Regions from separate parts of the Arthrobacter sp. C152 genome, predicted to be linked through region 1. Evidence: riboswitches for the same ligand, from Rfam matches in the RefSeq annotation. Region 1 holds a riboswitch; each other region holds the start of a gene.
What was found. Region 1 has a riboswitch for thiamine pyrophosphate ahead of thiD (bifunctional hydroxymethylpyrimidine kinase/phosphomethylpyrimidine kinase). Riboswitches for the same ligand answer to the same signal wherever they lie in the genome.
Positions count from the first base shown of each region.

Region 2: linked by a shared signal. The riboswitch ahead of thiC (phosphomethylpyrimidine synthase ThiC) and the one ahead of thiD (bifunctional hydroxymethylpyrimidine kinase/phosphomethylpyrimidine kinase) in region 1 are both predicted to bind thiamine pyrophosphate.
Region 3: linked by a shared signal. The riboswitch ahead of thiO (glycine oxidase ThiO) and the one ahead of thiD (bifunctional hydroxymethylpyrimidine kinase/phosphomethylpyrimidine kinase) in region 1 are both predicted to bind thiamine pyrophosphate.
Region 4: linked by a shared signal. The riboswitch ahead of ACYSM9_RS05520 (ECF transporter S component) and the one ahead of thiD (bifunctional hydroxymethylpyrimidine kinase/phosphomethylpyrimidine kinase) in region 1 are both predicted to bind thiamine pyrophosphate.

Region 1 is NZ_JBTZSU010000019.1:7,084-14,754, reverse strand. Features, by position in the region: gene ndk (nucleoside-diphosphate kinase) at 1-409, shown strand, start outside; gene ACYSM9_RS13680 (vitamin K epoxide reductase family protein) at 496-1,167, opposite strand; gene ACYSM9_RS13675 (Rne/Rng family ribonuclease) at 1,607-4,969, shown strand; TPP riboswitch at 5,100-5,197, shown strand; gene thiD (bifunctional hydroxymethylpyrimidine kinase/phosphomethylpyrimidine kinase) at 5,205-6,722, shown strand; gene rplU (50S ribosomal protein L21) at 6,985-7,293, shown strand; gene rpmA (50S ribosomal protein L27) at 7,355-7,618, shown strand.
Region 2 is NZ_JBTZSU010000011.1:15,515-23,185, forward strand. Features, by position in the region: gene ACYSM9_RS10050 (RNA-binding protein) at 1-115, opposite strand, end outside; gene rpsP (30S ribosomal protein S16) at 117-539, opposite strand; gene ACYSM9_RS10060 (hypothetical protein) at 721-1,173, opposite strand; gene ACYSM9_RS10065 (VOC family protein) at 1,281-2,156, opposite strand; gene ACYSM9_RS10070 (amidohydrolase family protein) at 2,267-3,349, opposite strand; TPP riboswitch at 3,430-3,537, shown strand; gene thiC (phosphomethylpyrimidine synthase ThiC) at 3,532-5,349, shown strand; gene ACYSM9_RS10080 (alpha/beta hydrolase) at 5,346-6,080, opposite strand; gene ffh (signal recognition particle protein) at 6,179-7,671, opposite strand, start outside.
Region 3 is NZ_JBTZSU010000014.1:60,781-68,451, forward strand. Features, by position in the region: gene ACYSM9_RS11830 (TetR/AcrR family transcriptional regulator) at 1-513, shown strand, start outside; gene ACYSM9_RS11835 (DUF3107 domain-containing protein) at 561-785, shown strand; gene ACYSM9_RS11840 (hypothetical protein) at 820-1,122, shown strand; gene ACYSM9_RS11845 (thiazole synthase) at 1,196-2,011, opposite strand; gene thiS (sulfur carrier protein ThiS) at 2,016-2,252, opposite strand; gene thiO (glycine oxidase ThiO) at 2,249-3,526, opposite strand; TPP riboswitch at 3,519-3,637, opposite strand; gene thiE (thiamine phosphate synthase) at 3,665-4,348, shown strand; gene ACYSM9_RS11865 (RNB domain-containing ribonuclease) at 4,388-5,854, shown strand; gene ACYSM9_RS11870 (MFS transporter) at 5,859-7,139, opposite strand; gene ACYSM9_RS11875 (MBL fold metallo-hydrolase) at 7,252-7,671, opposite strand, start outside.
Region 4 is NZ_JBTZSU010000005.1:155,856-163,526, reverse strand. Features, by position in the region: gene ACYSM9_RS05560 (Na+/H+ antiporter subunit A) at 1-867, shown strand, start outside; gene ACYSM9_RS05555 (Na(+)/H(+) antiporter subunit C) at 864-1,400, shown strand; gene ACYSM9_RS05550 (Na+/H+ antiporter subunit D) at 1,397-2,998, shown strand; gene ACYSM9_RS05545 (Na+/H+ antiporter subunit E) at 2,995-3,540, shown strand; gene ACYSM9_RS05540 (monovalent cation/H+ antiporter complex subunit F) at 3,537-3,815, shown strand; gene mnhG (monovalent cation/H(+) antiporter subunit G) at 3,805-4,215, shown strand; gene ACYSM9_RS05530 (DUF4235 domain-containing protein) at 4,219-4,482, opposite strand; gene ACYSM9_RS05525 (heme-degrading domain-containing protein) at 4,565-5,107, opposite strand; TPP riboswitch at 5,195-5,334, shown strand; gene ACYSM9_RS05520 (ECF transporter S component) at 5,398-6,021, shown strand; gene ACYSM9_RS05515 (ABC transporter ATP-binding protein) at 6,021-7,571, shown strand; gene ACYSM9_RS05510 (energy-coupling factor transporter transmembrane component T family protein) at 7,568-7,671, shown strand, end outside.

The DNA of each region.
Region 1 (7,671 bases):
AGAGCGCACCCTCGTCCTGATCAAGCCCGACGGCGTCGCCCGCAACCTGACCGGAGCCATCCTGGCCCGGATCGAAGCCAAGGGCTACAGCCTTGCCGAACTGAAGAAGGTCGACGCCACCCGGGAGCTGCTGGAGCAGCACTACGAAGAGCACGTCGGCAAGCCGTTCTACGAGCCGCTGGTGGAGTTCATGCTCAGTGGACCCGTGGTGGCGGCCATCTTCGAAGGCCACCGCGTCATCGAAGGCTTCCGCTCCCTGGCAGGCACCACCGACCCCACGACGGCGGCCCCGGGCACCATCCGCGGCGACTTCGGCCGTGACTGGGGCCTGAAGGTCCAGCAGAACCTGGTGCACGGATCGGACTCCACCGATTCCGCCGAGCGCGAGATCAAGATCTGGTTCCAGTAACCCGGTTCCTCCGCGCGAAGTGACAGATAAGGCCAATGTTCCTCGTGAACATTGGCCTTATCTGTCATACGGCGGGCGCGGACGGTTTAGAAGCCGGACGTTCCCGCGAAAACCTGGATGAAGGCGAAGAAGATGGTGGCGATGACGGCTACGTAGAGCAGCGCCGTGATGATCCAGCCGGAGTCGCCCAGCACGCGCGCCGCGCCGGCCGGCATGGGGATGACGCCGGCGGAGATGTTCCTGATGGTCGTCCAGACGAAGAGCGGGATCATGGCCGCCCACACGATCATGCAGAACGGGCACAGGATGTGGATGGCGTAGAGCGCCTGGGACCACAGCCACACCACAAAGGCGAAGCCCAGGGTCACGCCCGCCTGCAGGCCAAGCCAGTACCAGCGGGCGAAGGAAGCACCGGAGAGCAGCGCCATGCCCACGGTGATGGTCACGGCGAAGGCCACGATGCCAATGAACATGTTGGGGAAGCCGAACAACGAACTCTGCCAGGTCTGCATCACCTGGCCGCAGGAGATCCACGGGTTCACATCGCACACGGTGGTGTGGTTGGGATCCTTCAGTACCTCGAGCTTTTCCAGGACCAGGGTTCCGGAGGCGAGCCAGCCCACCACCCCGGTGATGACCAGCAGCCAGCCAAAGGGACGGTTCCGGGCCATGGCCGGGACGGTCTTTGCAGTACTGCTGACGGGGTCGGCGGCGCGTTCCTGCGCGTGGCTGCCGCTGACAGGGGAGATGCTGGGCATGGGTGTGGCGTCCTTTTCGTCCGGTGCTGCTGTGCCTGATTGTAACGCCGGCGGCTGGAGACCTTCTTCAGTTTGCCGGGGCAGGGGCACCGCTTCCGCCGGGATTTAGCCCGGGTGTGAGAGAATGAACGTGGCTGGAAGCCGATCCACATTCGGACTCCGGTCCGGTGGCTTGTTCCCAAGACCGCCAATGACGAGCAGGGCAGGCTTCGGATGCTTCCGACATTCCCGCGACTCCATTGAGCGGCACCTGGTTGTGGCATGTAGAACAACGGGTTTTCAGAACAGCCTCCGGCTCCTACGGGCTGCCGCACCCTCCATGCCGGTGCGAACCTGGGAGTATCCACGTGACTTCTGTCAACGCCTGCGGGTTTTGACAATATGTGCCCCAATGGGTGCCGGATGTGGCGGTACGTCAGGGGCAGGAGTGTTGCCACATATGGACAATGAGCTTGAACTGGCCGTTAATGATGAGGCCGCGGCCGCAGGGACTGCAGCTGCACCGAAGAAAGCCACGCGCACCCGCCGGAAGGCGGCGCCCAAAGCCGATGAAGCCCCGGCTGCAGCGCCGGAAGACGTTGCCGTGCCGACTGACGCGGCCGCCGGTGCCGAACCCAAGGCCCCGGCGCGGCGCACCCGGGCACGGAAGAAGGCCGACGCCACCGAACCCCTGCCGGCCTTCACCGCCGACGACGACGGGTCCGCGGAGGTTGCGCAGGACACCACTGCTGCACCCGCCACCGCCCCCGCCGCCGAAGTACCGGAAGCGGACGCCGAGACGAAGCCCGTCCGCCGGCGCCGGGTAGCAACCCGCAAGGCAGCGGCTCCCTCGCCGGCCGTCGAACCGGCTGTCGAAGCGGCGGTTCAGGACGCCACCGGCGGCCAGCCCGCCGAAGACCAGGCCGACGAAGTGCAGCAGCTGCAGGCCGCCGAAGCACAGGACTCCGAAGCGCAGGACACCGAAGCCCTGGACTCCGAAGCGCACGACGCCGGCGCGGAAGCCGCCGCACCCGCGGTGGCAGAACCCGCCGTCGGGACCCCGGCCGAACCGCAGGAAGTGACCAACGCTGCCGCGGAACCTGCGCAGGAAGAAAAGCCAGCGCCGGCAGAGCCCGAAAGCCCCTTCACGTCCCTGTTCATGGAACCGGGCTCTCCGACGTCGGTGCTGTTCCAGGCCCCGGACCTGAGCGCGGTGAAGCGCCCCGCGCCCGCCGCCGCGGAACCGGACGAGGACGAAGAAGAAACTGAAGCGGAGGACTCTGCAGGACGCCGCCGGCGCCGCAGCCGGGGCCGGCGCGGCCGCAGCCGCATCGGCGAAGCCGCCGAGGATACCGAGGGCAGCACCGATTCCGACGCCGACGGCGCGGAGGACACGGACGAGGACACCGGCGGGCAGCTGGAGGACGGCGTCACCTCGCGCCGCCGTCGCCGCCGCCGCCGTGGCGACCAGGACCTTGAGCTGACCGGCGGCGGGGACGACGACCCGCCCAACACCGTGACACGCGTGCGTGCCCCCCGCTCCGTGAGCGAGGCGCCGGCCAGCGACCGGGTGGCCAGCGTCAAGGGCTCCACCCGCCTGGAAGCCAAGAAGCAGCGCCGCCGCGAGTCCCGCGACACCGGCCGCCGCCGCACCGTGATTACCGAAGCGGAGTTCCTGGCGCGCCGGGAGTCCGTCGACCGGCAGATGATCGTCCGGCAGCGCGACGACAGGATCCAGATCGCCGTCCTCGAGGACGGCGTCCTGGCCGAGCACTTCGTCTCCAAGACCCAGCAGGACTCCCTGATCGGCAACGTGTACCTGGGCAAGGTGCAGAACGTGCTGCCCTCCATGGAGGCTGCGTTCGTCGACATCGGGCGCGGCCGCAACGCCGTGCTCTACGCCGGTGAGGTGAACTGGGAGGCCGTCAACCTCGAAGGCAAGCAGCGCCGCATCGAAAACGCCCTGAAGTCCGGCGACACCGTCCTGGTCCAGGTGACCAAGGACCCCGTGGGCCACAAGGGCGCCCGCCTCACCAGCCAGATCTCCCTTCCGGGCCGGTACTTGGTCTACGTGCCGGGTGGTTCCATGACCGGCATCTCCCGCAAGCTGCCCGACGTCGAGCGCAACCGGCTCAAGCGCATCCTCAAGGACCGGCTCCCGGAGCAGGCAGGCGTCATTGTCCGCACCGCTGCCGAAGGCGCTTCCGAGGAGGAGCTGACCCACGACATCAACCGCCTCCGTGCCCAGTGGGAGGGGATTGAAAGCCAGTCCACGTCCACGAAGATCCTGGCGCCGGAACTGCTGTACGGCGAACCGGACCTCACCATCAAGGTGGTCCGGGATGTCTTCAACGAGGACTTCTCGAAGCTGATCGTGTCCGGCGAAGAAGCGTGGGACACCATCGAGGCCTACGTCACCTATGTGGCGCCGGACCTGGTGGGCCGCCTGGAAAAGTGGACCAAGGACCAGGACATCTTCTCGGCCTGGCGCATTGACGAGCAGATCCACAAGGCCCTGGAGCGCAAGGTCTTCCTGCCCTCCGGCGGCTCCCTGGTGATCGACCGGACCGAAGCCATGACCGTGGTGGACGTCAACACCGGCAAGTTCACCGGCAGCGGCGGCAACCTCGAAGAAACAGTCACGAAGAACAACCTCGAGGCTGCCGAGGAAGTGGTGCGCCAGCTCCGCCTGAGGGACATCGGCGGCATCATCGTCATCGACTTCATCGACATGGTCCTGGAATCCAACCGCGACCTTGTACTGCGCCGCCTGGTGGAGTGCCTGGGCCGGGACCGCACCAAGCACCAGGTGGCCGAGGTCACCTCGCTGGGCCTGGTCCAGATGACCCGCAAGCGCATGGGCACCGGCCTGCTCGAAGTCTTCGGCGAGCAGTGCGAGGCCTGCGCCGGCCGCGGCGTGGTCACCCACGACGACCCCGTGGAGCACCGCCGTGCCAACATTGTCGCGGCGGAGCACCACGTACAGCGTTCGGACAACCGGCCCGAATCCAGGCCGGAAGCATCCCGGAACGAGGGGCACCGGACCGACAACGGCCAGCCCGCCGGACGTTCCGAGCGCAAGCGGCGGCGCGGGCGCGGCGGCCAGCAGCCGGAAGCTGCCCCGGCGGCGCCCGTGCATGTGCACACCGTCCATCCGGACCCGGCCGACGCCGAGCGGCACGCGAAGGCGGAGGCCACCAGGCTCGCCCTGGCCAACATCGCCGCTGCCGCCCACGCGGCGCACCTGCACGATGACGAGGTTGCGGCCGCCCGGCAGGCGGCGCCGGCCCAGCCGCTGGTGCAGCAGGAGTCCCCGGCAGAGCCGGAGAAGCACGACGCCGGCACCCGGCCGGCTGCCGTCCTCACCTTCGGCGGCGAAACAGTGCCGTTGCCGTTCGTGGACCACGCAGGGGAGCAGCAGGCCCAGCCCGCGCTCACCCTGGACCGGCTCGCGGAAGCTTTCGCGCACCTGGGACAGCCCGCTCCTGCCGTGGAAACCGCGCAGCCTGCTCCCGCGGTGGAAACCGCGCCCGCCGAGGCTGCGCCGGAGGCCAATCCTGCGGCGGCCGGCCCGGAAACGGCAGCGGCTGCCCCGGACCAGTCCCGCCAGCGCCGGCCGCGGCGCCACCGGGGTGCCAGCCGCGCCCAGGGCGCTGCCAACGAGACCACCGTCCAGCACCACGAGAGCGCGCCGGGGTCCGCCGCCGGGCACTCGCACGAGGCCAAGGCTCCGGAAACGGCGAAAGCCCAGTCAGCCGCTGCTGGCAAGCCCGCCGAGGAACCGATTATCCTCGGTGTCGGAGTGCCCGCGTCGGAGCTCTAGGCGCCAACGCATCACCGGAAGTCCCCGCGCCGCGGGCCGTTTCCCTCACGCCAGGGGAACGGCCCACGGGCGGGGACTTCCTGCATCCGCGGCAGTCACCTATTGCGGGCCGGCCATAACAGCTAGTCTGGAAACCGACACGGGGTGCCGCGCACAGGGCCGGCTGAGATCCACACCCGTTGAACCTGTCCGGCTAGTACCGGCGAAGGGATGTCCGTTGTCTTCGACCCTTTCCATGCCCCTGCCAGCTGCGTCCGGAAGCGCCGTGAAGCCAGCGGGGCGCGCGATCCCACGGGTCCTGTCCATCGCAGGATCCGACCCCTCCGGTGGCGCCGGCATCCAAGCCGACCTTAAGAGCATCGCCGCGCACGGCGGGTATGGCATGGCAGCCATCACCGCCCTGACAGCGCAGAACACCCGCGGCGTCCAGGCGGTCCACGTTCCCCCTGCCGCCTTCCTGGCCCAGCAACTCGAGGCGGTCAGCGACGACATCTGCATCGACGCGGTTAAGATCGGCATGCTGGGCGACGACGCCGTCATCGGCATCGTCCGTGACTGGCTTGCCGCGGTGCGTCCCGCCGTCGTGGTCCTGGACCCGGTGATGGTGGCCACCAGCGGCGACCGGCTGCTGAAGGAATCCGCGGAAGCCGCGCTCCGTGACCTGCTGCCCCTGGCCCACCTCATCACCCCCAACCTGCCCGAGCTTGCCATGCTGGTGGGCGAAGAGCAGGCGCAAACGTGGGCGGCGGCACTGGAGCAAGGGCGGCGGCTGGCCGACGCCACCGGTGCCACCATCCTGGTGAAAGGCGGGCACCTGGGCGGATCCGCCTGCCCGGATGCGCTGGTGAACACCTCCGGCCAGCTCTCCAGCGAAGTGGTGGAGGTGCCTGGAGAGCGGGTGCCCACCCGCAACAGCCACGGGACGGGCTGCTCGCTGTCCTCCGCGATGGCCACCGTGCAGGCGCGCGTGGGCAACTGGGAAGCATCCCTGCGTACGGTCAAGCCGTGGCTGGCCGGAGCCCTGGAAAACTCCGGACAGCTGGAGGTGGGGCAGGGGAACGGGCCCGTCCACCATTTCCACCACGTCCGGCCTTCCCTGCCGGAGGGCGGCTTCGCGGCACGGCTGTGGTCCGAATCCGAGCCGTACCTGGCCGAAATCCATGAGCTGGACTTCATCCGGGGCCTGGCCGGCGGCCACCTTCCCGAGAAAGAGTTTGCCTACTACCTCGCCCAGGACGCGATCTACCTCAACGGCTACTCCCGGGTCCTGGCGAGGGCCAGTGCGCTGGCCCCGTCGGAGGCGGAACAGCTGTTCTGGGCCGGGTCTGCCCGGCAGTGCCTCGAGGTGGAATCGGAGCTGCACCGGTCGTGGCTGAGCACCCGCCCGGCGCAGCGCGGCCTGGGCCCCGTGACCAAGTCCTACGTTGACCACCTGACCGCGGCATCGGCGTCGGGCAGTTACGCGGTGCTGGCCGCCGCGGTCCTGCCCTGCTTCTGGCTCTACGCCGAAGTGGGCGAAAAGCTGCACGCCCAGTTCCTGGCGGCGGGGGAGCCCCACGGCCACCCGTATGCGGACTGGCTGCGCACCTACGCCGACGAAGCCTTCGCCGAGGCCACCCGCCAGGCCATCTCGATTGTGGACGCGGCCGGGCGGAACGCCCCTGACAACGAACGGGACGCCATGGTGACGGCCTTCCGGCAGTCCTGCCAGCTCGAAGTCGATTTCTTCGACGCGCCGCGGCTGCATTCCTGACGTTCCGCCGGCAACTGCGCCGGTATCATGGAACGGCACGGTGACGGCGCGGCCGTGGGCCTGTGGTTACTATCACAACCCACCCGCCGGAACCAGCCTCATTTGCGGCCGGAGATGAAACTAGCGTATTCTTGATCTTCGGTGCTTACGCCAACACTTGGGTTTCTAACCCCACGGCGTTGAGGCACAGCGAGAAACCAGGCTTATTGAGCCGGTACCGCACGCAATTTTGTTATAAACGTCGAGAGAAGTGAGTTCCCAAGTGGTGTACGCGATTGTCCGCGCAGGCGGCCGCCAAGAGAAGGTTTCCGTTGGAGACTTCGTTACCCTGAACCGCGTCGCCGGTGGAGCCGGCAGCACCATCGAGCTGCCCGCCCTGCTCCTGGTTGATGGTGACAAGGTCACCTCCGCCGCCGCCGACCTGGCCAAGGTTACTGTTACGGCTGAAATCCTCCAGGACCTCCGCGGTCCGAAGATTGTCATCCAGAAGTTCAAGAACAAGACCGGCTACAAGAAGCGCCAGGGTCACCGCCAGGAACTGACCAAGGTCAAGATCACTGGCATCAAGTAACCTCCGGTTACTGTTCAGGTATTTCAACAGATTCCCCAGAATTTAAAGGCAGGCATTTCAGATGGCACATAAAAAGGGCGCGAGCTCCACTCGCAACGGCCGCGACTCCAACGCTCAGTACCTCGGCGTCAAGCGCTTCGGCGGCCAGGTGGTTTCCGCCGGCGAGATCATCGTCCGCCAGCGTGGCACCCACTTCCACCCGGGCGCCGGCGTTGGCCGTGGCGGCGACGACACCCTGTTCGCGCTGACCCCGGGCGCCGTCGAATTCGGTACCCGCCGCGGTCGCCGCGTCGTCAACATCGTTGCTGCTGCAGCTGCAGAGTAACAACCAGTTCTGAAGTGGTGGAGCGGGCCTGTTGGTCCGCTCCACTGCTCTTT
Region 2 (7,671 bases), on a different contig from region 1:
GATGAACCCGTACCTCGAGGGTGTCCCCGCGGCGGTTGCTCTTCGAGCTGACCTTGACGTCGTCCGGGGAATCGACGATCCCGCGGACCAGGTGTTCCAGCGCTTCTGCCAGCAATTTACTCAGCCTCGGTGGTCTCAGCTTCGGCGTCGGCCGGAGCCTCGGCAGCGTCAGACTTGGAAGCCTTCTTGGTGATGGCTTCCGGGATGATGACGGAGCCCTTCTCGGGGGCAACAAAGGCTTCCTTCTCGACCTTGGTCTTGAGGGTGCCTTCCTGGCCCGGCAGGCCCTTGAACTTCTGCCAGTCACCGGTGATCTTCAGGATCGCGGCAACCTGCTCGGACGGCTGGGCGCCGACGGACAGCCAGTACTGTGCACGCTCGGAGTTGACCTCGATGAACGAGGGCTCCTCGGTGGGGTGGTACTTGCCGATTTCCTCGATGGCGCGGCCGTCACGCTTGGTGCGTGAGTCGGCGACGACGATGCGGTAGTACGGGGCGCGCATCTTGCCGAAGCGCTTAAGGCGAATCTTTACGGCCACTTTTGTGGTCACTCCTGTTTCAGAAAAGGGGTGAACCCGGCTTTCTGCACCCGTGGGGCGGGCCATACTTGGGGGTTCGAAGGACAGGATCCGGACACGGAGAGAGGGGCCGCGCGGATCGAGTACCTGACCATTGTGCCAGATCAGTGGCGTTAATTCGACTTGGCGGCCGTCACACGGTTCAGGCGGACCAGACGTACAGGCCCGTGCGTTCGGAATCGCCGATTCCGGCGGCCAGCTCCGCCAGCTGCTGGACGTAGTCCCGGGCCTGGACGGCGCCGAAGGGCATGTCCTCCTGGGCGGCCCACTGCTCGGCAACGTCGTCAAGGACGTTGCCTTCGCCCTCGGTCTCATACGTGAGCAGGTCGGCCAGGGCGCGGACCATGGCGGCCGGCACGGCAAGGAGCGAGTCGCTGGCCACATCCACCATCGTCAGCTCGTAGTCGGCCCCGCCGGCGTGCACCGCGGTTCCGGCGAGGTCGCCCAGCTGCTCCACTTCAAAATCGCTGATCCCCTGGATCCGCACGGCCTGCCCGGCAGGCGCTGCGGCGGCACCGCCGCGTCCTTCGTCGAGGACGCCGGCGCGTTTCAGTGCTGCGTCATGGGTGGCGACAAAGATCTCAGTGAAGCCCATGGGATGTGCCCTTCTTCCGTCGGCAAAGCTGCATTCCGGGCGCCGCTGGCCGCCCGGGTGTACGGCATCAGCCTAGTAGCTGCGGGCAGGGCCACGCACGCATGGCCCTACCGGATGGCCACGCGGAGCTTGTTGCGCCACGGATCCTCAAAGCGGAGTTCGGCGCCGGTGTGGTGGGCTGGCACTCCGGCGACCTTGAGCCGGTCAGCCAGCGCCCCGACGTCGTCACCGGCGGGAACTTCGATGAGCACCTCGCCCAGGCCAAGCGTGTCCTTGCGGGGACCGGCGCCGCGGCTGTTCCAGACGTTCATGGCCATGTGGTGGTGGTAGCGCCCGGCGGAGACGAACAACGCCTGGCCGTGCCAGCCGGCGGTTTTTTCGAAGCCGAGTGTTCCGACGTAGAAATCGCGCGCGGTCTGCACGTCGCCCACCTGCAGGTGCACGTGCCCGACGCCGGCGGCCGTGGCGCGCTGGCTTTCAAGTGATTCCTCGGTGAGGTGCTGTTCGAGGTACCGCTGCGGCGGCAGGGCCAGGCTGTCCATGACGACGTCGGTCCCGTTCCATGACCAGTTGCTGCGGGGCCGGTCCCAGTAGAGCTCGATGCCGTTGCCTTCGGGGTCGGTGAAGTAGAAGGCCTCGCTGACGAGGTGGTCGGCGCTGCCGGTGAAGGCCCGCGGCTCGTACTGCGCGGCGGTGGCAATGGTGGCCGCCAGGGACGCCTGGTCCTCGAAGAGCAGCGCGGTGTGGAAGAGGCCCGCCTCGCCCCTGCCGGGGAGGTTCAGGCCCGGGGCCGGCGCGAGGTGCACCAGCGGCTTCCGGAGCCGGCCCAGGTACAGTCCCCCGTCCTGTTCCGCCACGACGTCAAGGCCGAGGGCGCGCTGGTAGTAGTCGGTCATGACCTTCATGTCGCCCACCTTGAGCATGACGGTGCCCATGGCGAGGTCGGCGGGTAGGAGGTCCTGGGTGGTGGCTTCTGCAGTCATTGAATGCTCCCTGTGGTGCGGGCCCTCCGGATGAGGTGTCCACCCATTAAAATTACTTGAAGCTTCAATTTATTCCAAGTGCCGGGCAGGGAATCTCCGGCGGCTTCGGCTCACCGGATGAGCCGGCCGCCGAGCACGACGTGCGCAAGCGCCCTGACCGTCTCTGGCACTGCCCGCGGGTCCTCGGCGCACACCACGACGTCGGCCCGGGCACCTTCGGCGAGATTGTCCCCTCCCAGCCACGTACGGGCTGACCAGCAGGCCGCGTCCAGGGCGGCGGCCATGGGGAGGCCGGCGGCGTGCAGGGCCAGGATTTCGTCCGCAATCCGGCCGTGGCGGATGACGCTGCCGGCGTCCGTGCCGGCGAAGATCCGCACGCCGGCTTCATAGGCCTCCGCTACCCGTTCGGCCCGGCGTTCCCAGAGCGCCCGCATGTGGGCGGCGTAGCGGGGAAACTTCGGCTCCGCCTGCGCGGCGATGTGGGGGAATGTTGCAATGTTGACCAGGGTGGGCACGATCGGCACACCCTGCTCCGCGAAGCGCGGCAGGTGCCGGGGCAGGAGCCCGGTGGCATGCTCGATGCAGTCGATGCCGGCGTCGAGCATCTGGTCGAGGGTGTCTTCGGCGAAGCAGTGGGCCGTTACCCGGGCGCCTTCGTCATGGGCGGCCTGGACGGCATCGCGTACGACGGCGGCGGGAAAGGACGGCGCCAGGTCACCGATGCCCCTGTCGATCCAGTCCCCCACCAGTTTGACCCAGCCGTCGCCGTCGCGCGCCTGCTTGCGGACGGCCTCGACGAGGCCGTCCGGCTCGACTTCCTCCGCGAACCCCCGCAGGTAGCGCCGCGTCCGCGCAATATGCCGGCCGGCACGGATGAGGACGGGGAAGTCCCGGCCGCCCTGCATCCAGCGGGTGTCCGCGGGCGAGCCCGCGTCCCGGACCAGGAGTGTTCCGGCGTTGAGGTCTGCCCTGGCCTGCTCTTCAGCGGTGGCGGAGTCGACGGGCCCGCCGGGGCCGAGGCCAATATGGCAGTGGGCATCCGCGAACCCCGGCAGCACCCACCCGTCGAGGATCCGGCCAGGCGGTGATGCAGGGCGGCTGAACGTGAGCCGGCCATCGACCGACCAGAGCCCGTGCTCCACGCTCTCCGGGCCGGTCAGGATGGGGCCGCTGAACTCGATGACTTCTGGCATCGGTACTTCCTTTCGCTGCCCGCACAGGCTAGCACCGGGGAATGTTACGGGGCTCGCTGCGGGGCGTGTGGTAGCTTCGTTCCTGACCACACGGGTGCCCCTGCAGGGGCTGAGATCGGGCTGACGCAGCCTGCGACCGTTGAACCTGTCCGGGTAATGCCGGCGAAGGAAGTGAGTATTCCTTGAGTACACAAAACACCCAGTTGAACCCTGCCCGGATCCCGGCCGGGGAGTCCGCGGAAGCACCGCAGGTGACCCAGTCCCTGAAGTCGCATTCGCTGGCGTACATCGAAGACGCCGGGTCCGGGATCCGGGTCCCGGTGACCGAGATTGCGCTGCAGGATTCGCCGAACGGCCAGCCCAACCCTCCCTTCCGGACGTACCGGACTGCGGGCCCGGGCAGCGACCCGGTACGCGGCCTGCAGCCCTTCCGGGAGCAGTGGATCGCAGAGCGCGGGGACACCGAAGCGTACAGCGGCCGGGAGCGGAACCTGCTCGACGACGGCCGCTCGGCGCTGCGCCGCGGCGCCGCCTCGGCAGAGTGGAAGGGCGCGCAGCCGGTGCCCCGCCGCGCCGTCGAAGGCCGCACGGTGACCCAAATGCACTATGCCCGGCAGGGGATCATCACGCCGGAAATGCGGTTCGTGGCGCTTCGGGAGAACTGCGACGTCGAACTGGTCCGCAGCGAGCTGGCCGCCGGCCGGGCGATCATCCCCAGCAACATCAACCACCCCGAATCCGAGCCGATGATCATCGGCAAGGCCTTCCTGGTGAAGATCAACGCCAACATCGGCAACTCTGCGGTCACCAGCTCCATCGCCGAAGAGGTGGACAAGCTGCAGTGGGCCACCCAGTGGGGCGCCGACACGGTCATGGACCTGTCCACCGGCGACGACATCCACACCACCAGGGAGTGGATCATCCGCAACTCCCCCGTGCCGATCGGCACCGTTCCCATCTACCAGGCCCTGGAAAAAGTCAACGGCGAAGCGAACGCCCTGACCTGGGAGATCTTCCGCGACACCGTGATTGAACAGTGCGAGCAGGGCGTGGACTACATGACCATCCACGCCGGCGTGCTGCTGCGTTATGTGCCGCTGACCGCCAACCGGGTCACGGGCATCGTCTCGCGCGGCGGGTCCATCATGGCCGGCTGGTGCCTTGCACACCACCAGGAGAACTTCCTCTACACCCACTTCGACGAGCTCTGCGAAATCTTCGCCAAGTACGACGTCGCGTTCTCCCTGGGCGACGGCCTGCGCCCCGGTGCCACCGCGGACGCCAACGACGCCGCCCAGTTCGCCGAGCTGGACACCCTGGCAGAGCTCACCCAGCGCGCCTGGGAATACGACGTCCAGGTGATGGTGGAAGGCCCCGGCCACGTGCCGTTCCACCTGGTCCGCGAAAACGTGGAGCGCCAGCAGGAACTCTGCAAGGGCGCCCCGTTCTACACCCTGGGCCCCCTGGTGACCGACGTCGCCCCCGGCTATGACCACATCACCTCGGCCATCGGCGCCACGGAAATCGCCCGGTACGGCACCGCGATGCTCTGCTACGTCACCCCGAAGGAACACCTGGGCCTGCCCAACAAGGACGACGTGAAGACGGGCGTGATCACCTACAAGATCGCGGCCCACGCCGCGGACCTCGCCAAGGGGCACCCGGGCGCGCACGAACGGGACGACGCCCTGTCCAAGGCCCGCTTCGAGTTCCGCTGGCGGGACCAGTTCGCGCTGTCCCTGGACCCCGAGACGGCCGAGGCGTTCCACGACGAAACCCTTCCGGCCGAACCGGCCAAAACGGCCCACTTCTGCTCCATGTGCGGGCCGAAGTTCTGCTCGATGCGGATCAGCCAGGACATCCGGGACGAATACGGGTCGGCCGATTCGCAGGCGGCGCTGGCGGAAATGGCATCCGGAATGCGGGAGAAGAGCGAGGAGTTCCTCGCCGCCGGCGGCAAGGTCTACCTTCCTGAACTGAAGGTGCCCGCGGGCAGCTAGGACGCCCGGGCCGGTTCGCTCCGGCTGACCTCGCCAATGAACTGCCGGATGGCGTGGTCGCCGTCCTGCGAATCATGGGGCCGGTGCCCGCCCGCGGCAACGCGGTGCCGGGCGCCGGTCTCCCGCAGGTAGCCCGCAATCTCCTCGTACAGCGGCTCCCAGCCCCCGGTCAGGACAAGGGTGGGAACGCCCGGAACGATGTGCAGCGGCGCCTCCCATGAGGGTACCTGGAGCCGCAGCCTCCGGGCGGAGCGCTTTTCCTCTGCGGTGGCCGGCTGTTGCAGGTCCGTGGCGTAGACGCGGCGGACGAACTCGCGCTGGAAGTCCTCGTCGCCGAGCTGGTGCCGGACCTCCAGGAGGGGCCGCATCAGGCTGATGTGCGCCGCAGTGGCCGGCAGTTCGGCGGTCAGCGAGAGGCACGCCGGTTCCACCAGGGTCAGGGAATATACAAGGTCGGGGCGTTCGACGGCGGCCATCATGGCGGCGATGGCCCCCTGGGAATGTGCCACCACATGTCCCCCGGCAGCTCCCCGGCCGTCGTCGGCCAGTGACCGCAGCACGATGTCCATGTCCTCCGTGAAAGAGGACTCCGCGGGTTCGGCGACGGGGTCGTACCCGTGCCGGCGCAGGAACAGGGCATCGTAGGACAACGCCATGCCGTGCTGGCGCGGCCACGCTGCGGCACCGAAGCTTCCGGCGCCGTGCACGAACACTACCCTCTGCTTGAACATCTCCCAACCCTATTCCACGGCACCGACATCCCAAGTAGGTAGCGCCAAGTGTCGTTTTGAACGCTCAAAACGACACTTGGCGCTACTGAGTTGGGCCGCTACTTGCCGAGGAACTTGTCGAAGCCCTTGGGCAGGTTCAGCTGGGAGGGATCGAAGTCGCCACCCTGCTGGCCGAACGCTGCACCGGTGGGCAGCGCCTTGGACGCGTTGGCACGGCGCGCCTCGGCCTCCTTGCGCTCCTGCGCCGCCTTGGCCGGGTTGCCGGACTTGGCCTTCTTCTTCGGGGCGTTCTTGGCATTCTTCCGCGCCCCGCCGCCGGCGCCCGGAAGGCCGGGCATCCCGGGCATGCCCGGCATGCCGCCCTGGGCCATCTTCTTCATCATCTTCTGGGCCTGGGCGAAGCGCTCCAGCAGGCCATTGACCTCGGAGACGTGGACGCCGGAACCGCGGGCGATGCGTGCCCGGCGGGAGCCGTTGATGATCTTGGGCGCCACCCGCTCGTGCGGCGTCATCGAGCGGACGATCGCTTCGACACGGTCGATTTCGCGCTCGTCGAACTGCTCAAGCTGCTGGCGGATGTTTTGCGCGCCCGGCATCATCATGAGCATCTTCTTCATGGAGCCCATGTTGCGGATCTGCTGCATCTGGGCCAGGAAGTCCTCGAGGGTGAAGTCTTCCTGGTCGGCGAACTTCTTCGCCATCCTGGCCGCTTCATCCTTGTCCCAGGCTTTCTCGGCCTGTTCGATGAGGGTGAGGATGTCGCCCATGTCCAGGATGCGCGAGGCCATCCGGTCGGGGTGGAAGAGTTCGAAGTCGTCCAGGCCTTCGCCCGTGGAGGCGAACATGACGGGCTTGCCGGTGACCGAGGCGACGGACAGCGCCGCACCGCCGCGGGCGTCGCCGTCGAGCTTGGACAGCACGATGCCCGTGAAGTTGACGCCGTCGTCAAAGGCGAGCGCCGTGTTCACGGCGTCCTGGCCGATCATGGAGTCGATCACGAAGAGGACTTCGTTCGGGACGATGGCGCGGCGGATCTGACGGGCCTGCTCCATCATGTCCGCGTCGATGCCGAGGCGTCCGGCGGTGTCGACGATGACGACGTCGTGCAGCTTCTGGCGGGCTTCCTCGACACCGGCACGGGCGACGGCGACGGGGTCGCCGGCCGGCTGGTCCAGTTCCTGGGAGGTGGCGCCGGGGTGCGGGGCGAAGACCGGCACGTTGGCGCGCTGGCCTACCACCTGGAGCTGCGTGACGGCGTTTGGGCGCTGCAGGTCGCAGGCCACCAGCATGGGGCTGTGGCCCTGGGCCTTCAGCCACTTGGACAGCTTGCCGGCAAGGGTGGTCTTACCGGCACCCTGGAGGCCGGCGAGCATGATGATGGTGGGGCCGTTCTTCGCCAGCCTGATCCTGCGGGTTTCGCCGCCGAGGATCTCCACGAGTTCCTCGTTGACGATCTTGACGATCTGCTGGCTGGGGTTCAGCGCCGCCGCAACTTCGGCACCGAGGGCGCGTTCGCGGACCCGGCCGGTGAATTCACGGACGACCGGGACAGCGACGTCGGCATCCAGCAGGGCGCGGCGGATCTCCCGGA
Region 3 (7,671 bases), on a different contig from region 1:
CATGGGGCCGCGATGGACGAGATCGCGGAGACCGCGCACGTCAGCAAGCCGGTGCTGTACCAGCACTTCCCTTCCAAGCGCGAGCTGTACCTTGCGCTGCTCGAAAGCCACCTCGCATCCCTGACCGAGCTGATGTTGGGCGCACTGAACTCCACCACGGACAATGATGAGCGCGTCCAGGCCGTCATGCGCGCCTATTTCCGTTTCATCGCCAGCGACGACCAGGCACACCGCCTGGTGTTCGAATCCGACCTGATCAACGATCCAGACGTCAGCGCCCGCCTGGAAACGTTCAACCGGACCTTCGCCGAAGCCATCGCCCGCGTCATCGCCGAGGACACGAAGCTTCCCCGGATCGAAGCGGAGCTCCTGGGCCGCGGCCTGGCCGGGATGGCGCAGGTCAGCGCCCGGTACTGGCTTGAAACCGACGGCAACCTGGACCTCGATGTGGCCAGCGACCTCATCTACCGTTTAGCTTGGCGCGGAATCTCTCGCTTCCCTAAAGAGTCCTAGACTACAAATAAGACATCAACCGAATTTGACTGGCTGGGAGGCCCCCTTTGGAAATTAAGATCGGCGTTCAGAACGTGGGCCGCGAAATCGTGCTGGAATCGGCGCAGGATGCGGAGACGGTAGCCAAGGTTGTCGGCGAGGCAATCAGCGAAGGAAACGAACTGCGGCTGAAGGACGACAAAGGACGCCTGATCATTGTTCCGGGAAGCGCCCTGGCCTACGTGGAGATCGGCGCTGAAGAGGTCCGCCGGGTAGGCTTCGGCCAGTTCTAGGCAGGTTTTCGGCACATCCCATCGAGGAGATCCCATGCTTTCGCTGACCATCGTGGTCCTGGCAACCGTGGCCGCGGGGTTCATTGTCTGGGCCAATGATAAACGGCACGCCAAATACGGCGCCGGCCTTGCTGCGGGCGTCGCCGCGGGTGTTGCGGCGTTGACGTGGATCATTCTCATGGCCGCCGGCTTTGGGTACCTGCCGGGGCTGACCTGGCTCCCGTGGGCGCTGCCCATAGTGCTCGGCACCGCCGCTTCCATCGGTGCCGTCGCCTACCTGGGCCGCACGCGGGCGCGCCGCGACATGGAGCAGCTGACTGCGATCCTCCGGCGCTGACGGCCGAGGCTGCGTAAAAGGCTGTGGCCACCACCCGCACGGGTGGTGGCCACAGCCTTTTAAGGGCGCCGGTTTACAGGAACTCGGCCCTGCCTTCCATCGCAGACGATGCCAAAGCGTGCTCGCGGCGCGGAATGCGGCCGGCCGCTTTCGCCATCCGGCCGGCGATCACCGCGTGCTTAAACGCTTCCCCCATCAACGCCGGATTCTGCGCCCGCGTCACGGCGGTGGCCAGCAGCACGGCGTCGCAGCCCAGCTCCATGGCCAGGGCCGCATCGGAGGCGGTGCCGATCCCGGCGTCCAGGACCACCGGAACGGAGGCTCTGGAAACGATGAGCTCGATGTTGTGCGGGTTGAGGATGCCCAGGCCGGTGCCGATCGGGGCGCCCAGCGGCATCACCGCGGTGGCGCCCAGGTTTTCCAGCCGCAGCGCCAGTACGGGATCGTCGTTGGTGTAGGCGAAGACCTTGAAGCCGCGGTTTACGAGCTGCTCCGTGGCTTCCACGAGTTCCACGGCGTCCGGCAGGAGGGTCTGTTCGTCGGCGATGACCTCCAGCTTCACCCAGTCGGTCTCCAGGGCCTCCCTGGCCAGTTCCGCCGTGAGGACCGCGTCCCGGGCCGTGAAGCAGCCGGCGGTATTGGGCAGCACCCGGATGCCGTGGTCCACCAGCAGCTGGAACAGCGTGCCGGTCTCGGCGGTGGAGTAGCGCCGCATCGCCACCGTGGTCAGCGCCGTGCCGGATGCCAGGAGGGCGGCGCCGAGGCCGTCCAGGCTGGGCGCGCCACCGGTGCCCATGATCAGCCGGGATCCCAGTTCGACGCCGTCGATCACCAGGGCGTCGCCGTTGCCGGCCTGGCCGGCGGGATTGATGGTGCTGGTTTCGGTCATGGTGTCAGCCTCCCTGTACTGCCGTGACTAGTTCGATCTCGTCACCGTCGGCGAGCGCCGTGGCGAACCATTGGCTGCGCGGCACCACCTGGGCGTTGTGCGCGACGGCGACGCCGAGCTTCCTGCCGTCCGTCGCCTGGCCGTTGGCGGCGAGTGGGCGGCCGGTGACCTGGCTGACGAGCATGGTGATGGACGCGCCATCAGCCACCGTGTGGGGGTTTCCGTTGAGGGTGATGTTCATGCAGTCTCCTTGGTGTGCGTGCCGGCGGCTGTCAGGGGCCGGGAGAACCGGTCCGGGACGAAGGGCTCCCAGCGGGGATCGGCCGTGCCGTCCATCAGGTCCCTGCAGATGGCTGCCGCCGCGGGGGTGAGCAGGACGCCGTGGCGGAAGAATCCGGTGGCGATGACAAGGCCCGGAACATGGCCCGGGCCGGCGCCGGCGGGCTGCGGAACCCGGCCCAGCAGCGGGGCGTTGTCGGGGGTGCCGGGACGCGCGCGGGCGGTGCATTCCAGCAGCTCCAGTTCGGCGACGGCCGGCACCAGGGCCTGGGCGTCCCGCAGAAGCTGGTAGACGCCGCCGGCGCTTAGGCCGCCGGAGAGCGCGTCCTCCCGCTGGGTGGCACCGATGACCACGGTTCCGTCCTGGCGGGGGACGATGTACACCGGAATTCCGTGGACCAGCCCCCGGACGGTGGCGGTCACCAGCGGCCGGAGGTGCCGCGGCACGGCAAGGCGGAGGATGTCGCCGTGCACGGGACGCAGGGGCAGCTCAAGCCCCGCGGGCAGGCTCTCCAGTGCCCCTGCCTGCAGCCCGTTGGCCACCACGGTTTCCGCCGCCCGGATGCTGCCACCCCCGGCGAGGTGGACTCCGGCGACGGCACCGCCTTCCCACCGGAGCCCGGTTGCCCGGTCCGGCACGGCAAACCCGTCCACGGCCCCGGCCGCGGCCACGTCCGGTGTTGCCAGGGCAGCGGCGGCGAGCGCCCGGCGCAGGGACGCGACCAGCCGCCGCGGATCCACCTGGTGGTCGGCGGGGGTGTCCAGCGCGCAGGCGATCCCGGGGCTCAGCAGGGGCTCGCGGCGGCGGGCCTCCCGGACCGTGAGGGGCTCCACCGCCAGCCCGTTGGCCTGCTGCACGGCGCGGAGGTCCATGAAGGCCGCGCGGTCGGCGGCGTCGGCACCCACGGCGAGGGTCGGCGTCGTCTGGTATCCGGAATCGGAACCCGAAGCCGCGGCGACGCCGGCGGCAAAGCCGGGCCACAGCGATGACGATTCGAGCATGAGTTCCAGGAGGTCTTCCTCCTGGTAATGCAGTTCGCTGACCGGGGCCAGCATGCCTGCCGCGGCCCAGCTGGCACCGGTTCCCGGGGCGTCATCGACCAGCACGACCGAACGTCCGGAACGCTGTACCTCCCAGGCGATGCCGTGCCCCACCACTCCCCCGCCGATGACGGCGACGTCGGCCTGGATGGGGGGATCCGCGGGCCCGGGCGAAATGTTGAGGGGGCTGCTCACATGTTTCCTTCCCTACGCCGGCATTAACCGGATCAGGTCAAGCGGTCGGCTCTGACGCCCTCTCAGCCCGGCGCTTTGTGACAGCTGCCGCGGGCTCCCGCAGTACCTGCCCAGTTTAGAGGAACTAGGCTTGCAGGCATGAATCAGTCCCCCTCATTAATTCCCGCCCTGGACGCCGCCCGCCTGTACCTCTGCACGGACGCGCGCCGGGACCGCGGCGACTTCGCGGAATTCGTCGATGCCGCCTTCGCGGGCGGCGTTGACATCATCCAGCTGCGCGACAAGGGCATCGAGGCGGCGGAGGAACTGGACCTCCTGGCGGTGCTGAAGGAGGCAGCGGTGCGCCATGGCCGGCTGTGGGCCGTCAACGACCGGGCGGACATCGCGGTCTTGTCCGGGGCTCCGGTGTTCCACATCGGCCAAAAGGACCTGCCGCTGGCGGCGGCGCGCACCCTGGTCAACGGCAATGCGGCCATCGGCCTCTCCAGCCACACCCCCGCCCAGGTGGACGCCGCGCTCGACGCCGCAGCGGGTCCCTCCGGCCTGGATTACTTCTGCGTAGGCCCCGTCTGGGCCACGCCCACCAAACCCGGCAGGACCGCCGTCGGCCCTGAACTCGTGAAGTACGCGGCCGAAGCATCCCGGCAGGCCGGGGACGCCGTGCCCTGGTTTGCCATCGGCGGCGTCGACCACGGCAACGTGCACGAGGTGGCTGAAGCGGGTGCGCGCAGGATCGTGGTGGTGCGCGCCATCACGGAGGCCGCAGATCCCGCCGCGGCCGCCTCCTCCCTGCTCGACGCGTTGGACGCCGCCGGGTCCTGAGCCTGCGCTATCGGCGCACTTGGGGATACGCTGAGTTTTGTGTCACACCATCGGCTGGCCCCCAACGTCCACGACCACAAGAATGCCCTTGAGGCGGCGTTGGGTGCGCTGCGGACGGAACTGGAGCTGCCCGGCCCCTACCCCGCGGAAGCCGTAGAGGACGCCGAAGCGGCCGTCGCCTCGCTCGAGCTGCCGGCCTACGACCTGACCGGCGTAGGGTTCGTCACCATCGACCCCGCCTCCTCCACGGACTTGGACCAGGCGGTCTTCATCGAGCAGGAGGGCGCGGGCTACCGCGTGTTGTACGCGATAGCCGACGTGCCGGCCTTTGTGGCCCCGGGAGGTCCGCTGGATGCCGAGACGCGGCGCCGCGGCCAGACCTTCTACGCGCCGGACGGCCGCATCCCGCTCCATCCGGAGGTCATCAGTGAGGGCGCCGGCAGCCTGCTGCCGGGCCAGGACTGCTCTGCTTTCGTGTGGCATTTCGTGCTCGACGGCGACGCCGAAGTTTCCTCGGTCGGCGTCCGGCGTGCCCGGGTCCGCAGCCGTGACAAGCTCAGTTACAAGGGTGCCCAGGCGGCCCTGGACGCCGGCAGCGCCCACCCCGTGCTGGAGTTGCTCCGCGAGGTGGGCCTGAAGCGGGTGCAGCTGGAGCGGGCACGCAACGGCGCCAGCCTGAACATGCCGGAGCAGGAGATTGTCCAGCTGCCCGACGGCGGCTTCCGGATCGACGCCGTCCCGCAGCTTCCCATCGAGGACTGGAATGCGCAGATTTCGCTGATGACGGGCATGGCGGCCGCGCAGATGATGCTCGCCGGCAAGGTGGGCATCCTGCGCACCATGCCCGCGCCGGACGAACGCTCCCTGCGGCATTTCCGGCTGCAGACCGAGGTGCTGGGCAGGCCGTGGGACGGGGAAATGAGCTACGGCGAATATCTGCGGTCCCTGGACCCCAGGGACCCGCGCCAGCTGGCCATCATGCATTCGGCCGGCATGCTGTTCCGGGGCGCCTCCTACACGGCCTTTGACGGGGACGTGCCCGAAGACGCCGTCCAGTCAGCCATCGGTGCCGCGTACGCCCACACCACCGCTCCCCTGCGCCGCCTGGTGGACCGCTTCGTGCTGGTGATCTGCGAGGCGTTGAGTAACGGCGGGGACGTGCCCTCCTGGGCCCGCGAAGCCCTTCCGCTGCTGCCGGGGATCATGGCCGGGTCGGACCAGCTGGCGTCCCGGATGGAGCGCATGGCCCTGGACACGGTGGAGGCTGCGCTCCTGGTGAACCACATCGGGCAGGAGTTCGACGCGATCGTGATCTCCGGTTCCAAGCCGCAGAACGGAAACGGCAACGGCAAGAACGGGAACGGCAACTCGGGCATCATCCAGGTGGCCGAGCCCGCAGTGACCGCCCGTTGCGCGGGTGAACTCGAATCCGGCACCAAGGTCAGGGTCCGGCTGCTTGCCTCGGACATCGCTGCCCGGCAGGTCCATTTCGAACTCGTTCCCTAGGGTCTCAGCGCACGCCGTGGTGGTCGGTGCGGCGCATGCGCACCGCAACGACCACGCCGGAAGCGGCGGTGAGGACAGCGACGGCGGCGGTGGCGGCAGGGATGCCGAAGGCGTCCGCGATCACTCCCGACAGCAGGGCACCCACGGCGAATCCGGAGTCGCGCCACAGCCTGTAAATGCCCACGGACCGGGCCCGCCACTCGGGATGGGCCACATCCCCGATGGCGGCGAGCAGGGTGGGATAGACCATCGCGGTACCTGCGCCGAGCATGACGACGGCGGCGAGCCAGGTGCCAAAGTCCGTGCCCAGCGCCACCATGGCCAGGGCCGCGGCCTGGACCAGCATGCCCGCGGTAATCAGGGGTTTGCGCCCGTATTTGTCGGAGAGTGCGCCGGTGACCAGCTGCCCGGCGCCCCACACGGCCGGATACGCCGCTGCGAGGATGCCGATCTGGCCCAGGCCCAGGCCGGAGGCGGCGAACAGGACGGGGAAGAGGCCCCAGGCGAGCCCGTCATTGAGGTTGTTGACGAGTCCGGCCTGGCTGGCTGCGGAGAGGGAACGGTCTTTGAAGCTGGTGAGGGTGAACACCTGGCGCGTGGTGAGCCCGGCACCGGCGTTGCGGTGTGGGCCCGCGTGCCCTAAGGCTTCGGCCCGGGCATGGTGGTGGGTCTCCCGTACGGCCAGGACCGTCAGTCCCAGCCCGAGCGCAACGTACGCGGCGCCGAGCAGGAAGGGAGCGGGACGGAGCCCGTACGTGGAGGCGAGGTAACCGGTGGCCAGCGCCGTGCCCGCGACGCCCAGGTAGCCGGCTGCCTCGTTGAAGCCCATGGCGAGCCCGCGCTGCCTGGGCCCGACGAGGTCCATCTTCATGATGACGGCGGTGGACCAGGTGAGCCCCTGGCTGATGCCCAGGAGCACGTTGGCTGCGATGATCCAGCCCCAGGACGAGGCGGCGATCAGCATCAGCGGGACGGGGATCGCTGCAAGCCACCCGGCCACGAGGACCGGTTTGCGGCCGTACCGGTCGGACAGCGTGCCCGCAAAGTAATTTGTTCCGGCCTTTGCGAGGCCGAAGGCAAGGATGTAGGTCAGTGCGCCCGTATAGAGGTCAAGGTGGAACACTTCGGTGGCGAGCAGGGGCAGGACGGTCCGTTCCTGGCCGAGGGCGCCTCCGACGAGCGCGTTGACTGCCACCAGCAGCAGGAACTGGGCCAGGTTCTGCCGCAGGCCCAGGACCATTCCAGGGCCGTCAGGGCTGGAGTCGGGGGTTCTCCTACCGGTCATCCGTTGCTTTCCCTTCGTTGCGCCATCATAAAGGTGGCCCGGGCGCGGGGGGTACGCGCCCGGGCCGGAAGCCCGGGCAGGAGGGGGGTCCTGCCCGGGCGGTCTGGGAAAGTCAGGTCGCGGGCACGCTGTTCTGCCACGCCGTCCAGGCGGCGTAGCTGCCGTCAAGTTCGACGACGTCGTACCCGGCACGGCGCAGGGCGCTGGCGGCCACGGAGTTCCGCACGCCTGACTGGCAGTAGGACACGATGGTGCCGCCGGCAGGCAGCTCGTCCAGGTGCCACATGACGCGGCCGCCACTGAGCTGGTGTGATCCCGGAACGTGCCCGGCCCGGTGCTCGGTCTTGTTGCGGACGTCCAGGACCATGGCGGCGTCGAAGCCGTCGAGTTCCTCCGGTTGGATCAGCTTCGGAGTGACGGTGGGCAGTCCCTCGATGCTGGTGAGGTAGCCGGCCACGTTGTCGATGCCCACGCGGACCAGGTGGTCCCACATGTCCGTGGCCTGCTCCTGGTCCTGGGCCAGCAGAACCAG
Region 4 (7,671 bases), on a different contig from region 1:
TCCCACCAATTCCCCGAGCTCGCCTATGAGGGCGGCGGCGGCCTGAACGTGGTCAACGTGACCCTCGTCGACATCCGGGCGTGGGACACGTTCGGCGAAATCAGCGTCCTGGCGCTCGCCGCCACCGGTGTAGCGAGCCTGATCTTCGTGCGCGGCCGGGGCGAGCGCCTGCAGTCCTCCGCGTCCGTGGCGGAGGGCACGGTCGGTCGCTTCCACGGCGTGGACCCCGGGTCCCGCGACGGCGCCGCGCTGGCCGTGAGCCGGAAGTTTGCCGCCGCCGCGCGCGACCCCTGGATCGTTGCCGGGCGGACGCTCGCTCCGGAACGGCGGTCCATCATCTTCGAGGTGGTCACCCGCCTGATCTTCCACTCCATGATCATCTTCTCCCTGTACCTGCTGCTGGCCGGCCACAACCTGCCCGGCGGGGGCTTCGCGGGCGGCCTCACCGCCGGCCTCGCCCTGACCATCCGGTACCTGGCGGGCGGGAGGTTCGAACTCCGGGAGGCAGCGCCCCTGAGCGCCGGCGCGCTGCTGGGTACCGGCCTGGCGCTCGCCGCCGTCTCCGGCGTGATGCCCCTGCTGCTGGGCGGCCAGGTGTTCCAGTCCGCCATCATCGAAATCTGGCTCCCGGTATTCGGGGACATCAAGTTCGTCACCTCCACCATCTTCGATATCGGCGTGTACATCGTGGTGGTTGGCCTGGTGCTGGATGTGCTCCGGAGCCTGGGCGCGGAAATCGACGAGAACTTCGAGCAGCGCTCAGCCGCGTCAGGGCGCGAACGGGGCCGGCAACACGCCCCCGAACTGCCACCGGAAGAGGCGCCGGGCGCGATGCCTGCCGAGACCACCGCAAAGGGCAAAGCATGAGCATCAACCTGACCCTGCTGATCGTCATGGGTGCCCTGTACGCCTGCGGGATCTACCTGATCCTGGAACGCAGCCTGACCCGCGTGCTGCTGGGCCTGATGCTGCTGGCGAACGCCACCAACCTGCTGATCCTGGCTACGGGCGGCTACGCGGGCCTGGCCCCGCTGTTCGCCAAGGACATCCCGGCCCGGGACTACAACGATCCACTGCCGCAGGCCCTGATCCTGACCTCGATCGTGATCTCCTTCGCGGTCACGGCGTTCATGCTCGGCATCATCTACCGCACCTGGGTGCTGGCGCGCCAGGACGACATCCAGGACGACGTGGAAGACCTCCGGGTGGCCGAAACTCCCAGCTTCGACGCCGAGGACGACGCCGAGGTGCCCGCCGAGACATCCGAGTTCCCGCTGGCAGCGGCCATCGTCGGGGGCCGGGAAATTCCCGCGGAGGATGCCGCGTCGGAGGAACAGCCCGGCTCACTCAACGTCGATCCCCGGCCCATCAAACGCAGCCCGGAAGGAGGCGGACAGTGAACATCGCAACCCTGGCTCCGCTCGCCGTCGTACTTCCCATCCTGGGCGCCGCCCTGACCTTCCTGCTGATCCGGCACTCACGAGCCCAGCGGGCGGTCAGCATCGCGCTGCTGTCCCTGACCCTGGCGCTCGAATGCCTCCTGCTGGCCTCCGCATGGGAGAGCGGGACCGCCGCGGTTTCCATCGGCGGCTGGCTGCCGCCCTGGGGCATCGTGATGGTGGTGGACCAGTTCTCCTCGCTGATGCTGGTGGTCTCCTCCGCGGTGAGCCTCGCCGTGCTGGTCTACGCCACCGGGCAGGGCATGGCCGACGGCGACCAGGACGCCCCCGTTTCGATCTTCCACCCCACCTACCTGATCCTGGTGGCGGGGGTGTCCAACGCCTTCCTCTCCGGCGACCTGTTCAACCTGTACGTCGGGTTCGAAATCCTGCTCACGGCGAGCTACGTGCTGATGACCCTGGGCGGCACCGGCCCGCGCATCCGGGCCGGCGTTACCTACGTCGTGGTGTCGGTGGTGTCTTCGGTGCTGTTCCTGATCGCCATCGCCATGGTCTACGGCGCCACCGGAACCGTGAACATGGCCGACCTCGCCATGAAGCTGGGCGACCTGGACCAGGGCACCAGGACGCTGCTGCACGTCATGCTGCTGGTGGCGTTCGGCATCAAGGCCGCCGTGTTCCCGCTGTCCTTCTGGCTTCCGGACTCCTACCCCACGGCCCCCGCCCCGGTCACCGCCGTGTTCGCGGGCCTGCTCACCAAGGTGGGCGTCTACGCGATGGTCCGGACCGAGACGCTCCTGTTCCCCGGCGACGCCTTGAACACGGCCCTGATGGTGGCGGCGCTGCTCACCATGGTCGTTGGCATCCTGGGCGCGCTGGCGCAAAGCGACATCAAGCGTCTGCTCTCGTTCACCCTGGTCAGCCATATCGGCTACATGGTGTTCGGCCTGGCCATGTCCTCCGCCGCCGGGCTGGCGGCGGCAGTCTTCTACGTTGCACACCACATCACCATCCAGACCAGCCTGTTCCTGGTGACCGGGCTGATCGAACGCCGCGGCGGCAGTTCCTCCGTGGACCGGCTGGGCGGCCTGGCCAAGCTCTCGCCCCTGCTGGCGCTGCTGTTTTTCATCCCCGCCATGAACCTCGCCGGGATCCCGCCGTTCTCGGGGTTCCTGGGCAAGGTGGGGCTGCTGCAGGCCGGCGTGGAACTGGGAACACCGCTGGCTTACGCCCTGGTGGTCGGCGGGGTTGTCACCAGCCTCCTGACCCTGCTGGCCATCGCCCGCGTATGGAACCGTGCCTTCTGGCGGAGCCCCACCGACGCCGAGCATCCTGACCCCGTCCTCCTTGCCTCCCCGTCCAGGGTGTCCGGGCCCGGAGCCAAGCTCAACAACGCCGTGACACTGCTGCCGCGCACCATGGTGGGGTCGACCATGGGGCTGGTGGCCATCGGCGTTGCGCTGACCGTCTTCGCCGGGCCGCTGTTCGAGCTGTCCGGACACGCGGCACGGGACATGCTGGACCGCACCCCGTACATCCAGTCGGTCCTGGGCGGTTCCCCCGTCCCGGCCACGCCCGTCGTGGGAGGAGGACGATGAGCCGGCAAAGAATTTCCCTGCGCCAGGAGCTGCCGCTGCTGGTGTGGCTGGTGATCGTCTGGGGGGCGCTGTGGCAGGACTTCAGCCCCGGCAACCTGCTGTTCGGCGCGCTCCTGGCGGTGGGAGTCGCCAGGCTGTTCTACCTCCCGCCGGTGGAGCTCAGTGGCCGGTTCAACATCCTCTATGCCGTGCCCTTCGCGCTGGCATTCCTGGGCAAGGTGGCGGTGGCCAGCGCCCAGGTCCTCTACCTTGCCGTGGCCCGCGGCCCCAGGGTCACCAACGCGGTCGTCGCTGTCACGCTGCGGAGCCACCAGGACCTGATCGTCACCGCGACGGGGCACGTGATCTCCCTGATCCCGGGTTCCTTGGTGGTGGAGGTGGACAGGTCCACGTCCACCCTCTACCTGCATGCCATCAACATCACCTCCCGGGACGACGTGGAAAGCCTGCGGAACGAGGTGCGGTCCATCGAGGCCGGCCTGATCCGCATCATGGGCTCCCGCGAGGAACTCGAAGCCGTACGAACGGAGGCAGCCGCATGATGCAGGCAGTCCTGGCCGTGACAGCCGTCATCCTTTCCCTGGCCGCCGCGGGGGCGATCATCAGGATCGCGCGCGGCCCCTCGCTGCTGGACCGGGTACTCGCGGCCGACGTGCTGCTCGCCATCCTGGGCGCCGCCCTGTGCATCGACATGGCAGTGAACCGCCACCTGAACAACCTCATGCTGGTGGTGGCCATCTCCATCATCGGCTTCATCGGGTCCGTGACAGTGGCCCGCTTCGTTGCCGACCGGAGGGTTGACCCCAATGAATCCTGACTTCTCCGGCCCCGATGCCTGGATCGACGTGGCCTCGGCCGTCTTTATGGTGGTCGGCGCCCTGATGTCCCTCGCGGCCGCCGTCGGCCTGCTGCGCTTCCCGGACCTGCTGACCCGGATGCACGCGGCCACCAAGCCCCAGGTCCTGGGCCTGTTCCTGCTGCTGGCAGCCATAGGCCTGCAGCTGAGGACGTGGTGGGTGTGGCCGGTGCTGCTGGTGGCCTGGATCTTCCAGCTCCTCACGGTCCCCGTGTCCGCGCACATGGTGGGCCGGGCGGGATACCGCACCAAGCACCTGCACCGGGAACTGCTCAGCGCGGACGAACTCGAGGCCGTCGTGCAAAAAGCCGCCGCCGAGGCTGCCCGCGGGGACGGCTCCGGCGACGGCGGTGCGCGCTAGGTCCTAGACGATGTCCTGGCTCTTGGCGAAGCGTGCGATGGCGCGCTGGGTGCCGCGGTTGGCCAGGACCTGGATGATGGCGCTGACCGACGCCGAAATCAACGCGAAGGTCAGGGCCGAACGCAGGCTGGTGGGGACATCCTCGTTCTTGCCGGTGGGCGCTTTCTGCCCGGTGGTCTTTTCCCAGACGGTGTTGACCACCTTGGTTCCGGCCAGGCCCGCGAGCAGGCTCACCCCGGTTCCGAGCAGCTTGATGAAAAGGTTCATTCCCAGTACTCCTTGACGGCGGAAAGCGGACTGCCTCCAGCCTAACCGCTGACCCCGGGCGGCCCGGCCAGGCCCGCCCGCCCTATCCGTCCAGAGCCGAGCCGAGGACGTCCCGGAGGGCTTCCACCACCAGGTCGTGGTCCTGCACCTGGGGCAGCCCGGAAACGGTGACGGTGGCCACCGCTCCCACTCCCGTGACGAAGATGGGGAAGGCACCCCCGTGCGCGGCGTAGCGGGACTGGTCGAACCAGGCGTTGTCTTCAATCCGGCCGCCGCCCAGCCGGCCCCGCAGGCCCACCAGGAGCGACGGCACCTCGTACCGTGCGGCGGTGCGCTGCTTGGCCCGGATCCAGTGGCCGTTGTCAGGCGTGGCGCCCGGCAGTGCGACATGGAAGAGGACTTGCTCGCCCTTGGTGATGTCGATGGCGATGGGAAGGTCCCGCTCCTTGCCCAGTTCCACGAGGAGGAGGCCAAGGTTCAGGGCGTCATCCGGGGAAAACCCGGGGAACTGCAGCTCCCGGACCTCCGCCTCGACGCGGGCGATCAACGCCTCCAGGGACCCTTCGGGCTGCGTGTCGAGGGAATCCGGATCGAACTCGGTCACATGCGGCGGATTGGCACTCATGCCCCACAATCTACCCCTCGCCAGGTGTAAACTTGACCACGCCCGCAAGGGCTGAAATACACGCCTGAATTGAACCAAAACCACCATTTACAACGACAGGGGAGCGCCGCCGTCGGCATCCCGGCCAGGCCGGGAAACCGCAGGTGGGCGCTGAGAGTGCGGACCGCCGCAGACCCTCGAACCTGATCCGGTTAGTACCGGCGCAAGGGAGTCGAGTTCTCGAAGTGATTGGCAACGGCAGTCAATGCCGGATTGCCTCGCTTTCCCCTCCTGTTACCCAGGAGGATCACATGAGCACAGCAGCAATCAAGAAGACCACCAGCAAGTCCTGGCGCGTCGTGGACATTGTGGTGGCGGCCCTCGTCGCCATCGCCGGCGGCGTCATTTTCTGGGCCTGGTCCCAGGGCGCGGCCGCGGTATCCGTGCCGATGAACGCGGCCTACCCGCCCCTGACCGGCCTCATCGCCGGCGGCTGGATGATCCCGGGTGTCCTGGGGATGCTGATCATCCGCAAGCCCGGAGCCGCGCTGTTCTGCGAAACCGTGGCAGCCACCGGTGAACTCCTCATGGGTTCGCAGTATGGCACGTCCGTCCTGTTCTCCGGCTTCGTCCAGGGCCTGGGCGCGGAGATCGTCTTCGCGATCTTCGTCTACCGCAAGTTCAACCTGCCCGTGTCCCTGCTGGCCGGTGCGGCATCCGGCCTGTTCTGCGGCCTGAACGACTCCTTCGCGCCCTGGGGCTGGAACATCGCCTACTCCGGCGCGGACAAGCTGGCCTACATCGTCTTCTGCATGGTCTCCGGAGCCATCATCGCCGGCGCTCTGTCCTGGATCGCGACCCGCGGCTTGGCCCGCACCGGGGTCCTGAGCTCCTTCGCCTCGCGCAAGGCCGCAACGGAGCCCGTCTTCTCCTGATGCCCGCCGCTTCCCAGGACGCCGGGGCTCCCGCCAGGCCTGCCGCCATCACCGCCCGAGGCTGGGGCTGGCGGCATGCCGGCAGGTCCAAGCCGGCCGTCAACGCCCTCAACCTTGACATCAGCCCGGGGGAGCGCGTGCTCCTGCTGGGTCCCTCCGGCGCCGGAAAGTCCACGCTCCTGCATGCCCTTGCCGGGGTGCTGGGGGATGTGAATGACGACGGCGAGGCGGGGGATGCCGACGAGGCGGGTTCGCTGCTGGTCGACGGGGAGTCCCCGCGCGCCCGGCGCGGCCATGCCGGGCTGATGCAGCAGGACCCGGAGACCCAGGTGGTCCTGTCGCGGCTGGGTGACGACGCCGCCTTCGGCGCCGAGAACCTCGCGGTGCCCCGCGACGCCATCTGGGCGCGCGTACACGAGGCGCTGGACGACGTCGGGCTTGCCCACCTTCCGCTGGACCACCCGACGTCGGCCTTGTCCGGCGGGCAGAAGCAGCGCCTCGCGCTGGCCGGCATCCTTGCCATGCGCCCCGGACTGATCCTGCTGGACGAACCCACCGCCAACCTGGACCCGGACGGAGTGCTGGAAGTCCGCGACGCCGTCGCCCGCTGCCTCGACAAGACCGGGGCCACGCTGGTGGTGGTGGAACACCGGGTATCCGTGTGGAAGGACGTCGTGGACCGGATCGTGGTCCTGCAGCCCGGCTCCGCCACTGAGGATGCCGTACTCCTGGACGGCCCGCCGGACCGCGTCCTTGCAGAGGCCCGGACCATGCTCGCTGCCGCGGGAGTCTGGGTGCCCGGTTACGTGCCGGCAACCCGAAGCCGTGCGGCAGTTCCGGCCGCCGGGGCGGGCAACCTCCTGCTGGCCGCCGAGCAGCTTGCCGTTTCCCGCGAGCGTCCGCGCCGCAGCGGCTTCCGGAAGGTGCCGCCGGTCCCGGTCCAGGAAGGCCTCACGGCCCAGGTCCGGGCGGGGGAGGCGCTGGCCATCACCGGGCCGAACGGTGCCGGTAAATCGACCTTCGCCCTGACGCTCGCCGGCCTGCTGGAACCGGTGGCAGGGACGGTGTCCGCCACGCTGGACCTGAGCCGCGGCGCGGGCATCGATCCGTACAAGTGGAAGGCCGAACAGCTGATTTCGCGGGTTGGCACCGTGTTCCAGGAGCCGGAGCACCAATTCGTGACGGGCAAGGTGCTCGATGAACTGCGCTTCGGCCCACGCCACCTGGGCCACGGCGGGGAACGGGTCGACGAGCTGCTGGAGCGGCTCCGGCTGACCGCCCTGGTGGATGCCAACCCGTACACCCTGTCCGGCGGCGAGAAGCGGCGGCTGTCCGTAGCCACCGTCCTGGCCGCCAGCCCGCAGGTCCTGGTGCTGGACGAGCCCACCTTCGGCCAGGACGCCAACACCTGGGCGGAGCTGGCATCGTTCCTGTCCGAACTACTGGACGCCGGCACCGCGGTGGTCTCCGTGACGCACGATGCCGAGTTCACCGCCGCCCTGGGCGGGGCCGAACTGCGGATGGCCGCGGCGGAAGCGGTGGCGCCATGAGGCAGCAACTCACCCTGCGCGGCAACCACGCGCTCCTGACCCGGGCCAACCCGCTGAGCAAGTTCGCCGCCGTCGTGCTCATCACGGCGGTCCTGGCGCT